3 regions of the Paenibacillus sp. 37 genome follow, and region 1 is predicted to be linked to each of the others. Evidence: riboswitches for the same ligand, from Rfam matches in the RefSeq annotation. Region 1 holds a riboswitch; each other region holds the start of a gene.
The links. A riboswitch is a leader RNA that binds a small molecule or an ion and turns the genes downstream of it on or off. The one in region 1 is predicted to bind S-adenosylmethionine.

Region 1 (3,169 bases):
GATATAGTGGTGTGCGGTAGACCAGATCTTTGACCGCATGTCCTTCCCGGATATATTGTCTGCGGAACATGTATTGGGAGACACTGATACTCATCCATACCGCAACGACAGCCAGACCTGAAATGGAAACCAGTGTAATATACACGGTACCTGGCGCAATGATGCTGGACAGCAAGGCCAACGCACCACCCACCATACTAATCAGAAGTGCATTCAGCGGTACCCCGCTTTTGGTCAATTTGGCAAACCACGGAGAGATCGTTTTTTTGTCAGCCAGAGACCAGAGCATCCGTGAAGATGCATATAGGCCCGAATTGGCAGCAGAGAGAATCGCCGTCAGAATAACAAAGTTCATAATGTCTGCTGCATAGGGTACACCCACCCGCTCCATTACCGCTACAAACGGACTTTCCAGTACACTGGCATCCGACATGGGCAACAAGGCCGACAAGATAATAATCGTTCCGATGAAGAAAATAACCAAACGCCACAGCGTTGTATGAATAGCTTTCGGTATCGTCTTTTCCGGGTTCTCCGTCTCACCCGCGGCAATGCCGATTAACTCGGTGCCTGAGAAGGCAAAGTTTACAGCAAGCATGGTCATCAATATGGCTGTAGCCCCATGAGGGAACCACCCGGATGCGGTAATATTCGATAGAAATGGAGCCGGTTCAGAATCCGCCATGGGAATGAACCCAAACATGGCTGCGCCACCGATAATAATGAAGATTACGATAGTCACTACTTTTACAGATGAGAACCAGAACTCGGATTCCGCAAATAATTTCACCGTTAATGCATTAAACAGAAAGATCATCAGTGCAAAGAGCGCACTCCATATCCATACGTTCACCGATGGGAACCAGCGCTGCATCAGCAATCCAGCGGCTGTGAATTCGGAGCCAAGCGCAACAGTCCAGGTTAACCAGTATAACCAAGCCACCGTGTAGCCTGTTGCCGGTCCGATATATTTGGCTGCATAACTATGAAATGCTCCCGTCTCTGGCATATGAACAGACAGTTCACCAAGGCAGAGCATCACCAGATATACAACGATGGCTCCGATTAGATAGGACAGAATGGTTCCCAGTGGTCCCGCCTGCTGAATGGTGTAACCTGAGCTGAGGAATAATCCCGTTCCAATGACTCCTCCGAGAGAGAGCATGACCACATGCCGTGCTTGCATTTTCCGCTGAAAATGCCCTTTGTCGTTGTTGTTTTCCATACCAGCTGCTCCCCTACTTCTTCATCCAGAAAAAACAAAAAAGACCCACTCTGCCTAAAGAGTGCGCCGTTACTGACAAATAAAAACAAACGCTCCTATCTATCAGGCTTTCACCCGCTGGAATTAGCACAGTATCCTTCAGATCTGTTGCTGAGGTTTCTAAGGGCCAGTCCCTCCACCTCTCTGGATAAGAAAATGATTTTTTACTAATATAGCGATCTATCATGAATGTGTCAACATTTAAATAATAAATGGCACACCTCGCTATTCCGTGGAAGACCCCGGATTGGTGATGGTGGTCTTTACCTCATACGTGATCGGCACGGTGCTAAAAATTTTATCCCAATCGTCTTTGACTTTTTTCCATGTTTTAGGTTCTTTAATACGCAAGCTATCCCGAAAATCCGCAACATCTACTTTATAGGTATGCTGCAGTTTGTATAACACCTGTCGAATCTGTTGTTCAGCCAGTTCAGCAAATTCTTTTTCCAATTCTCTGAGATAAGCACCTTTTTCCTCTTCCTCTGGAGCACGCCAATCCTCCATCAACCAGCCTTCGGATTCAGTCTTCACATGGAATGAAATATCATCGCCAACCACTTTTGGAATTATTTTTGTTTTTTTCTTCTTCATTTCATATACAACAGTGAATCCCGCTTTATTGTATGTCTTCAAGATGCCTCCTTTTTCTTTAGGTCTGATCCACGACAGCCCTTCTAGATCCGTTTGGCTGAGTTCCCCGATGAATTTGGTCGTTTTCCCATCAAAGATACTGGCACCGGAGAACTTGTCCTCTCCATTGAAGTTCAGTACATTCTGGAGCAAAAAGCTGGAACCGGATTGCATTTGTGCATCTAGTTTGGAGAGTAAAACGGGGTCCAGGATTTTATTGGACAAGTACGAATTACCGGTAATACCTGTAAGATAAAATGCTGGAATCCGGGAAGGATCATCTGAAGTCAGTACATCAGCAGCGCGATGATGGCTAATCAGCACCAGACAGTTAGGACGAATATCGTTATCCCGAAGTACAAAATCCAGCAGCTGGTCCAGACCATACTTTTTGGCGATATCCTTGGACACAACGATAACCTTCAGATGATGCCCGATGAGCGGATGATCTCGCCTTAGTGCAAACTGACGAAAGATTTGCAGCAAGGAATCTCCGGTAAGCTGTTCATTGGAGTAGGACGTTTTACCAGAAGCAGGTGACCCGGATTGTTGGCTCTTCTGACTGCTGGAGTTACCGGGAGCAATCTGTACCGTGGCTGTCACATTGTTCTGCTTGGAATACGTTCCTCCCTGATTAGCGATGTTTTTCTCAAATTCCGTCTCTTTGCCAATATCGATCCCAAGACCAACGTATACACTTAGATCCTCTATCTCCCGACTGCTCCAACATCCGGATATCGTTAAGAGTATGCATAATACAGTGGCTAAGCGTAACAACATACGGAATGTAATCATGCATGCTTGCCTCCTTTTTTACGAATCAGACTTAACAACAGTAGTACCAGAGGTAAAATGGCAAACAACCATACGGACACGTTACCCAGCATATCTCCTAGTTCGAAGGTATCATCCACGGTCTTGGGCATCATTGCTATCAGATAGATGAACGGAAGCAGACCGTACATAATACCTTTGATTTTTTTGGAACGGAACAAATCACGAATACCCACCGACGCGCAGTAATGTGTGATCGCTGTAGTCGAGAAAATTTGCATAATCCAGATGACCAGCAATAATGATTCGAATCTTTCGAATATTAAACCTTGTATCTCAAAGCTTCTTACCAAATCCAGCGTTGGCCAGGTTCGCGTTTTGATCCCATCAAGGGATAAACTGCCTATGACCATGACAACCGTGATCAAGTAGATAATGGTGGATATGAATATCCCCCAGCTCATCGCTTTATTGCTTTTCTTCGGATTTTTCATATAG
Region 2 (3,169 bases), 270 kb from region 1:
CTCGTGATTGTTATCGCAATTCTGGGTCACTTCGCTTACCGTAATCATCCGGACAACAAGGAAATGCGGACCCTTGGCGTGGTATCCGTTGTTCTCATCCTGATGCAAGTAGTCATTGGTATTTTCATGATGGTGACAATGAACCGTCCGGAAGTATACATGTTTGTAGCTCTCGCTCATATGCTGGATATCGCCATATTATTCGGAGTTTTAACGTATATGAGTTTCCTGGTGTACAAGCTGCATCGCCCGGCTAATCGTTTCTAAGATATAGATCCATTCTTTTTTCCAAAGGTACTTGGGCTAAATATGAAAGTCCACCATCCAGTGATGTACATCATTGGACAGGTGGACTTTGTTTGATGTCAGGGGGATCAGGGCAACCTATGGCAAGCAGCAATTACACGGAATGGATGATGTGTTACGTTTACGGTGATGAATTCTTGTTGATTTGGAAAAGAGGAGGTTAGATATGCTGCGAACGTTGTTGGGGGAAAAGCCACGTATAAACGAAGGTAAATTGAAGGCAGCGATGGACGCAATGGCGCATACGCTTGAGTTATTTCAACGACAAATGCATGTGGACCATGATCCCACGCATGACTATCGGAAACTGTATGTGTGGACTCAGGGACTTATCTCCTCACTGGATGAACTAGAGCAAAGCTGTTTCGCTGCTGCTCATTTTCGCAATAAGGTCGTTGCAGGCTCAACGGATGATATGACGGCGACTGAAAAAGCAGAGTATGCACGGTATGTGTATTTCTACAAAGATGGCTTTATCCGCTGCTTTGCCATCCTGGATAAAGTGGGTACGGTACTAAATGAAATATTCCAGTTGAATACTTCAAATACCAAAGCGCATTTTTCTTATTTTACAGTGTTAAGGCAGTTCGATTATGCGAGGGAGCACCATGATCTTGCGTTGCAATTAATACAGATCAAGGACTCTTATCGTGAGCCGATGAGCAAGCTGCGCAAACGACGTAATATGGAAATTCACTACATGAACTCAGAAATGCATGATGACCTGTGGCAGTTACACCAGACCTTGCAAGGTAAAGTGAAATTGGAGGATTTGAATCAGCATGTGCAGGAAATGCGTCAGGGCGTCGATATGGTCTGTGAAACGTTAACAGCCTCTTATCGTTATATTAACAAAATATGGAAAAGAAATAATTCCCTTTGACAAATCGGAATACTTGGAATATACTGAGTTTCAATTAGAGTGTTACAATGACGAAGAATGAAATGATATTTCTCAAAAGTTACATTCACATTATAAAGCATAAACTACATGAACTTATAAAATCCTACAATAACATATTTCTTATCGAGAGCGGCGGAGGGACAGGCCCGATGAAGCCCGGCAACCGATTTGTAATGACATGATACATGTATCATTCGTTATAGATGTTAGGTGCTAATTCCTACAAAATGGTGCAAGGCACGATTTTGGCAGATGAGAAGGTATATTCTTTCACGTGAAGAGCCCTCTTTGTTTCTGCAAAGGGCTCTTTTTTTGTACTTTAAGGGGAGTTTTCCTTTAGATCGGGTAAAGATACATGTAGGTGGTTGGAAAGGGGCAAGTGCGATTGATTGAATTAAAAGGTTTAACGAAAACGTACGGCAAAGGGGCAAAATCTACAACAGCGTTATCCGAGCTGAATTTGAACATCCAAAAGGGCGAAATCTACGGCGTGATTGGGCATTCTGGAGCGGGCAAAAGTACATTGATTCGCTGCATTAATTTGCTAGAACGGCCTACGGAGGGTGAAGTATGGGTTGATGGGATCAACCTGACTGAACTGAGCAAAACCGAACTGCAGCAACAGAGACGCAAGATCGGGATGATTTTTCAACACTTTAATCTGTTATCTTCGGCAACGGTATATGATAATGTGGCTTTTCCGCTAAAGCTTGTGAATACACCAAAGGATGCCATTGATCGCAAAGTGAAGGAAATGCTCAATCTCGTTGGCCTGGAGAACCATAGCAAAAAATATCCAGCTCAATTATCGGGTGGACAGAAACAACGTGTAGGGATTGCGAGAGCACTTGCAAGTGATCCGAATGTACTTCTCTGTGATGAGGCTACTTCGGCACTTGATCCGCAGACGACAAATTCAATCCTGAAGTTATTGCTCGACATTAATGAAAAGTACAACCTTACGATTGTGCTGATCACACATGAGATGCATGTCATTCAGAACATCTGTGACAAGGTAGCTGTCATTCATCAAGGTGGCATTGTGGAACAGGGACCTGTAACCGAAGTGTTCCTGAAGCCGCAGCATGCGATTACGCGGGACTTCATGATGCGTGACCATGAAGCTGGACTCGCTCTGGAAGAGACCGCTCTGGCGAATGCAGGCATTGAATTGCAGGCAGGTGCTGCTTCCAAACTTGTGAAGATATCCTTTCTGGGTAACAAAACGTATGAAGCGATTTTGTCGAGAACGGTACGTAAGACAGGCGTGGATTTTGCCATCCTGCAGGGTACAATCTCTACGATTAAACAGGTGCCTTATGGACAGCTGACCGTTCGGTTCGAGGGTGATTCCATTGCGATTGATCGGACGATATCAGAATTAACCGCAGAGGGACTTGATGTGGAGGTGCTTCGTTAGATGGATTTTTCAACCGTACGTTGGGAAGAGGTTGGTAAAGCCTCTATTGAGACGCTGCAAATTTTGGGTGTATCAGGCTTGTTCACCGTAATCTTTGGTTTACCGCTCGGAGTTCTGCTGTTCATGACAGCCCGATCTGCTTCGATCAAATCACGGACGGTGTACATTATATTGTCCTTGATTGTGAATATTTTGCGCTCAGTTCCATTTATCATATTGATTGTTGCTCTTATTCCATTCACTCGTATACTCGTCGGTACAGCTACAGGAGTGTTAGGTGTTATACCACCTTTAGTTATTTCAGCAGCTCCTTACTTTGCTCGATTGGTGGAGACGACGTTGCGAGAAGTTGATCGGGGTGTCATTGAGGCTGCGCAGGCGATGGGCGCATCGACCGGACAGATTGTAAGACGGGTCTTACTGCCTGAGGCACTGCCTGGACTGCTTGCGGGTATAACGATCACCATCGTTACGCTTGTCTCCTATACGGCGATGGCGGGCATGGTTGGTGGTGGAGGTCTGGGAACACTGGCAATCAA
Region 3 (3,169 bases), 3.0 Mb from region 1:
TTCTTGATGTGGAGCTGGCAGTGATGCCAGAGAACGAACAAGAGGCCGTATGGAGTGCGTATGAGGAGCTGGGAGATACGTTCCTGAAGCCAGTATTACATAAGGTGTATGGAGGAGAGAAACCCGATGGAGGAAGTCTGGAGCAGGTCTATGAAAGACTGCGCATGATTCGAATTCGCTTCCGTCGGCACGCAGAGACAGAGAAGAATGTTGGTTAATGATCAGAAATGAAAAAAGACGAGGCGTTTCTCCCGGAGGAGCGCTTCGTCTTTTTTCATTTCATACGAGTTCATACCCAGTCTTTCTTGCGGAAAATGAAGAACATGCTCAGGCCCAGTGTAACCATCAGGCCAATTACAACAAAATAGCTGTATTTCCAGTTAAGCTCTGGCATATTCGTAAAGTTCATGCCGTATATACCGGTAATGACCGTCAGCGGCATGAAGACCGTGGTAATGGCGGTAAATACACGCATGATCTCATTCGCCCGGTTCGCAATACTGGATTGGTAGGCTTCTCGCAAGTTGCCCATCAGGTCGCGATAAGTCTCAAAGGTTTCAGATATTTTTACAGCATTCTCATAGATGTCACTGAAATACTTTTGCAGTTGATCATCGATGAGACGCAGATCTTTTTTGTTCAGGGTGTTGATGACCTCTTTCTGAGGTCCAAGGACTTTTTTCAGCCACAGAATCTCACTGCGCAGCCCGATGATTTCATTCAGATGTGACTTTTTGGTGTGCATCAGAATGTCTTCCTCAAGCTTCTCGATCCGTGCTTCAATTCGGTCACCTACGGTGAAATAATTATCAACAATCAAGTCAACCAGCAAATACAGCAGACGATCCGGTGTGCTGATTTCCTGTTCCCACAGGATGGGTTTCAGTGTGCGCAATTCGCTGACCTTTTGCTTGGTAACACTAATAATGAAATGTCTGCCGAGGAATAAGTTCACCGCACGTAGAAATATCTCTTCATCATCGAAACGGATGCTATTAATCACAATAAAATAATGGTTCTCATAAATTTCAATCTTCGGACGTTGTTCTTCGTCACTAAGACAGTCTTCCACAGCCAGATCATGCATCAAGAACAGCGGCTGAAGTACCGCCAAATCGTCTACGTCTGCATCAATCCAGTAAAATCCTTCCGCTGGTGGAGTCAGCGCCTGCTGAATGTCGTCCACCGGAATAAATACACCGTTGTTTACCAACCGGATTTTCATCGTTAATCTACTCCTTCTGCACCCGCCAACTTGGCGGATATTATCATTATGGGCGCAAAAAGAACAAATCAGCCGGTCGGCAGCGGAGCCTGGAGATCAGGGCTGCGTTCACTATAAAATCAAACGGAAGTCACGTCCCGCTGCCGGCATGCTGATGTCAATTCTCTATGCAGTTTGTCGGAATTCGGCTGCCAGTCAGGCCTCGGGTCGCCATCCATTTAATATGTCACCTCTCACATAAGGGTTTATAACACCTTGTTTAGTATACCGCTGGTACAAGGTGCTTTCAAGCGCAAAAATGTGTCTATTTCGCGCCCTGAGGCAGTGTATGACAACGGATGATGAACGGTTCCGATCTGGGAAGCAGACATCGAACTGCATCTTGACGTGAGGGCATTAATGTAATAAAGTAGACGGTGAACCATATTAAATTACAATCTAATACAGCGAAATCTTATCAAGAGTAGGTGGAGGGACTGGCCCGATGAAACCCGGCAACCGGCGGTATACCGCACGGTGCTAATTCTTGCAGCGACTAAGTGTCAAGTGGCACTGTTGTAACTGAGAGATGAGAGAGGCGCATATCTATTTTACATATGACCTTTCTCGAAATCCGAGGAAGGTCTTTGTCATATGCCCCGACTTCTCAGCAGTGATTTTCGCTAAGGAACTTGAGGTTGTTTGTAACGTTGGATGAAAGAACAATTCAATGTTTTTACAAGCTCAAGGCAGTCTATAACTGTATTGATGTGAAGACATCAAGCCAGGGGTGGCTGCATCTATCTATGCACAAGGAGGAGTTAGATTTACTATGCCAATCAAAATACCTGATACTCTACCAGCAAAAGAAGTACTTGAAGGAGAGAATATCTTCGTCATGGATGAAACTTCTGCATATCAGCAGGATATTCGTCCACTCCGTATCGCTATATTAAACCTGATGCCCACAAAGGAAACGACCGAAACACAATTGCTTCGTCTGGTGGGAAACACGCCTATTCAGGTGGATGTCGTTCTCGTACATCCCAAATCCCATACGTCGAAGAATACGTCTCAGGAGTATTTGGATCTGTTCTATAAAACCTTCGATGAGATTGAGCACCGCCGTTTCGATGGAATGATTATTACGGGTGCCCCGGTGGAACAGATGGATTTCGAAGACGTGAACTATTGGAATGAAATCCAGGAGATCTTCGAATGGACCAAAACCAATGTGACTTCAACCCTCCACATATGTTGGGCTTCCCAGGCAGGTTTATACCATCATTTTGACGTACCCAAGGTTGCACTTGATGAAAAGTGTTTTGGCGTTTTCCCACATACCATTAATAAACCACATGTTCCGTTGTTGCGTGGATTCGATGAAGTATTCAACGTTCCACATTCCCGTCATACGGAAGTGAGACGCGAAGATATTGAAAAGAATGAGAATTTAGAGATTTTGGCTGAATCCGAGGAAGCGGGGATCTTCCTGGTTGCTACCAAAGACGGCAAACAGATTTTTGCCACAGGACATGCCGAGTATGACCCGTTCTCATTAAAGTGGGAGTATGACCGGGATGCAGCCAAAGGGTTGGATATCGCATTGCCTAGACATTATTATCCGAATGACGACCCTTCCCGTGTGCCACCGGCTACTTGGCGCGCTCATGCCAACTTATTATTCTCTAACTGGCTCAATTACTATGTGTATCAAGAAACACCTTATGATATTGGTCCGCAAATCTAATCGAGATTACAGGAGGATGCAGCAATGGAAGACAACAACAAGTTGAAAATCGAAAGCCGCTTAGCACAAATTGGGTCCATCAATGAACCGGTAACAGGCGCCATTAACTTTCCGATCTATCAATCCACTGCGTTTCGCCACCCGAAGCTTGGACAAAGCACGGGGTTTGATTATATTCGTACGACTAATCCAACCCGTAAAGTATTGGAAGAAGC

Region 2: another riboswitch for S-adenosylmethionine. It lies ahead of F0220_RS24990 (methionine ABC transporter ATP-binding protein); the one in region 1 lies ahead of mmuP (S-methylmethionine permease).
Region 3: another riboswitch for S-adenosylmethionine. It lies ahead of metA (homoserine O-acetyltransferase MetA); the one in region 1 lies ahead of mmuP (S-methylmethionine permease).

Annotation. Positions count from the first base shown of each region.
Region 1 is NZ_CP043761.1:6,106,958-6,110,126, forward strand. It holds gene mmuP (S-methylmethionine permease) at 1-1,225, opposite strand, end outside; SAM riboswitch class I at 1,318-1,419, opposite strand; gene F0220_RS26280 (Ger(x)C family spore germination protein) at 1,490-2,692, opposite strand; gene F0220_RS26285 (GerAB/ArcD/ProY family transporter) at 2,689-3,169, opposite strand, start outside.
Region 2 is NZ_CP043761.1:5,837,414-5,840,582, reverse strand. It holds gene F0220_RS25000 (COX15/CtaA family protein) at 1-267, shown strand, start outside; gene F0220_RS24995 (Cthe_2314 family HEPN domain-containing protein) at 473-1,189, shown strand; SAM riboswitch class I at 1,328-1,469, shown strand; gene F0220_RS24990 (methionine ABC transporter ATP-binding protein) at 1,596-2,630, shown strand; gene F0220_RS24985 (methionine ABC transporter permease) at 2,631-3,169, shown strand, end outside.
Region 3 is NZ_CP043761.1:1,985,950-1,989,118, forward strand. It holds gene F0220_RS09055 (HRDC domain-containing protein) at 1-218, shown strand, start outside; gene corA (magnesium/cobalt transporter CorA) at 290-1,225, opposite strand; SAM riboswitch class I at 1,677-1,800, shown strand; gene metA (homoserine O-acetyltransferase MetA) at 2,037-2,954, shown strand; gene F0220_RS09070 (PLP-dependent transferase) at 2,979-3,169, shown strand, end outside.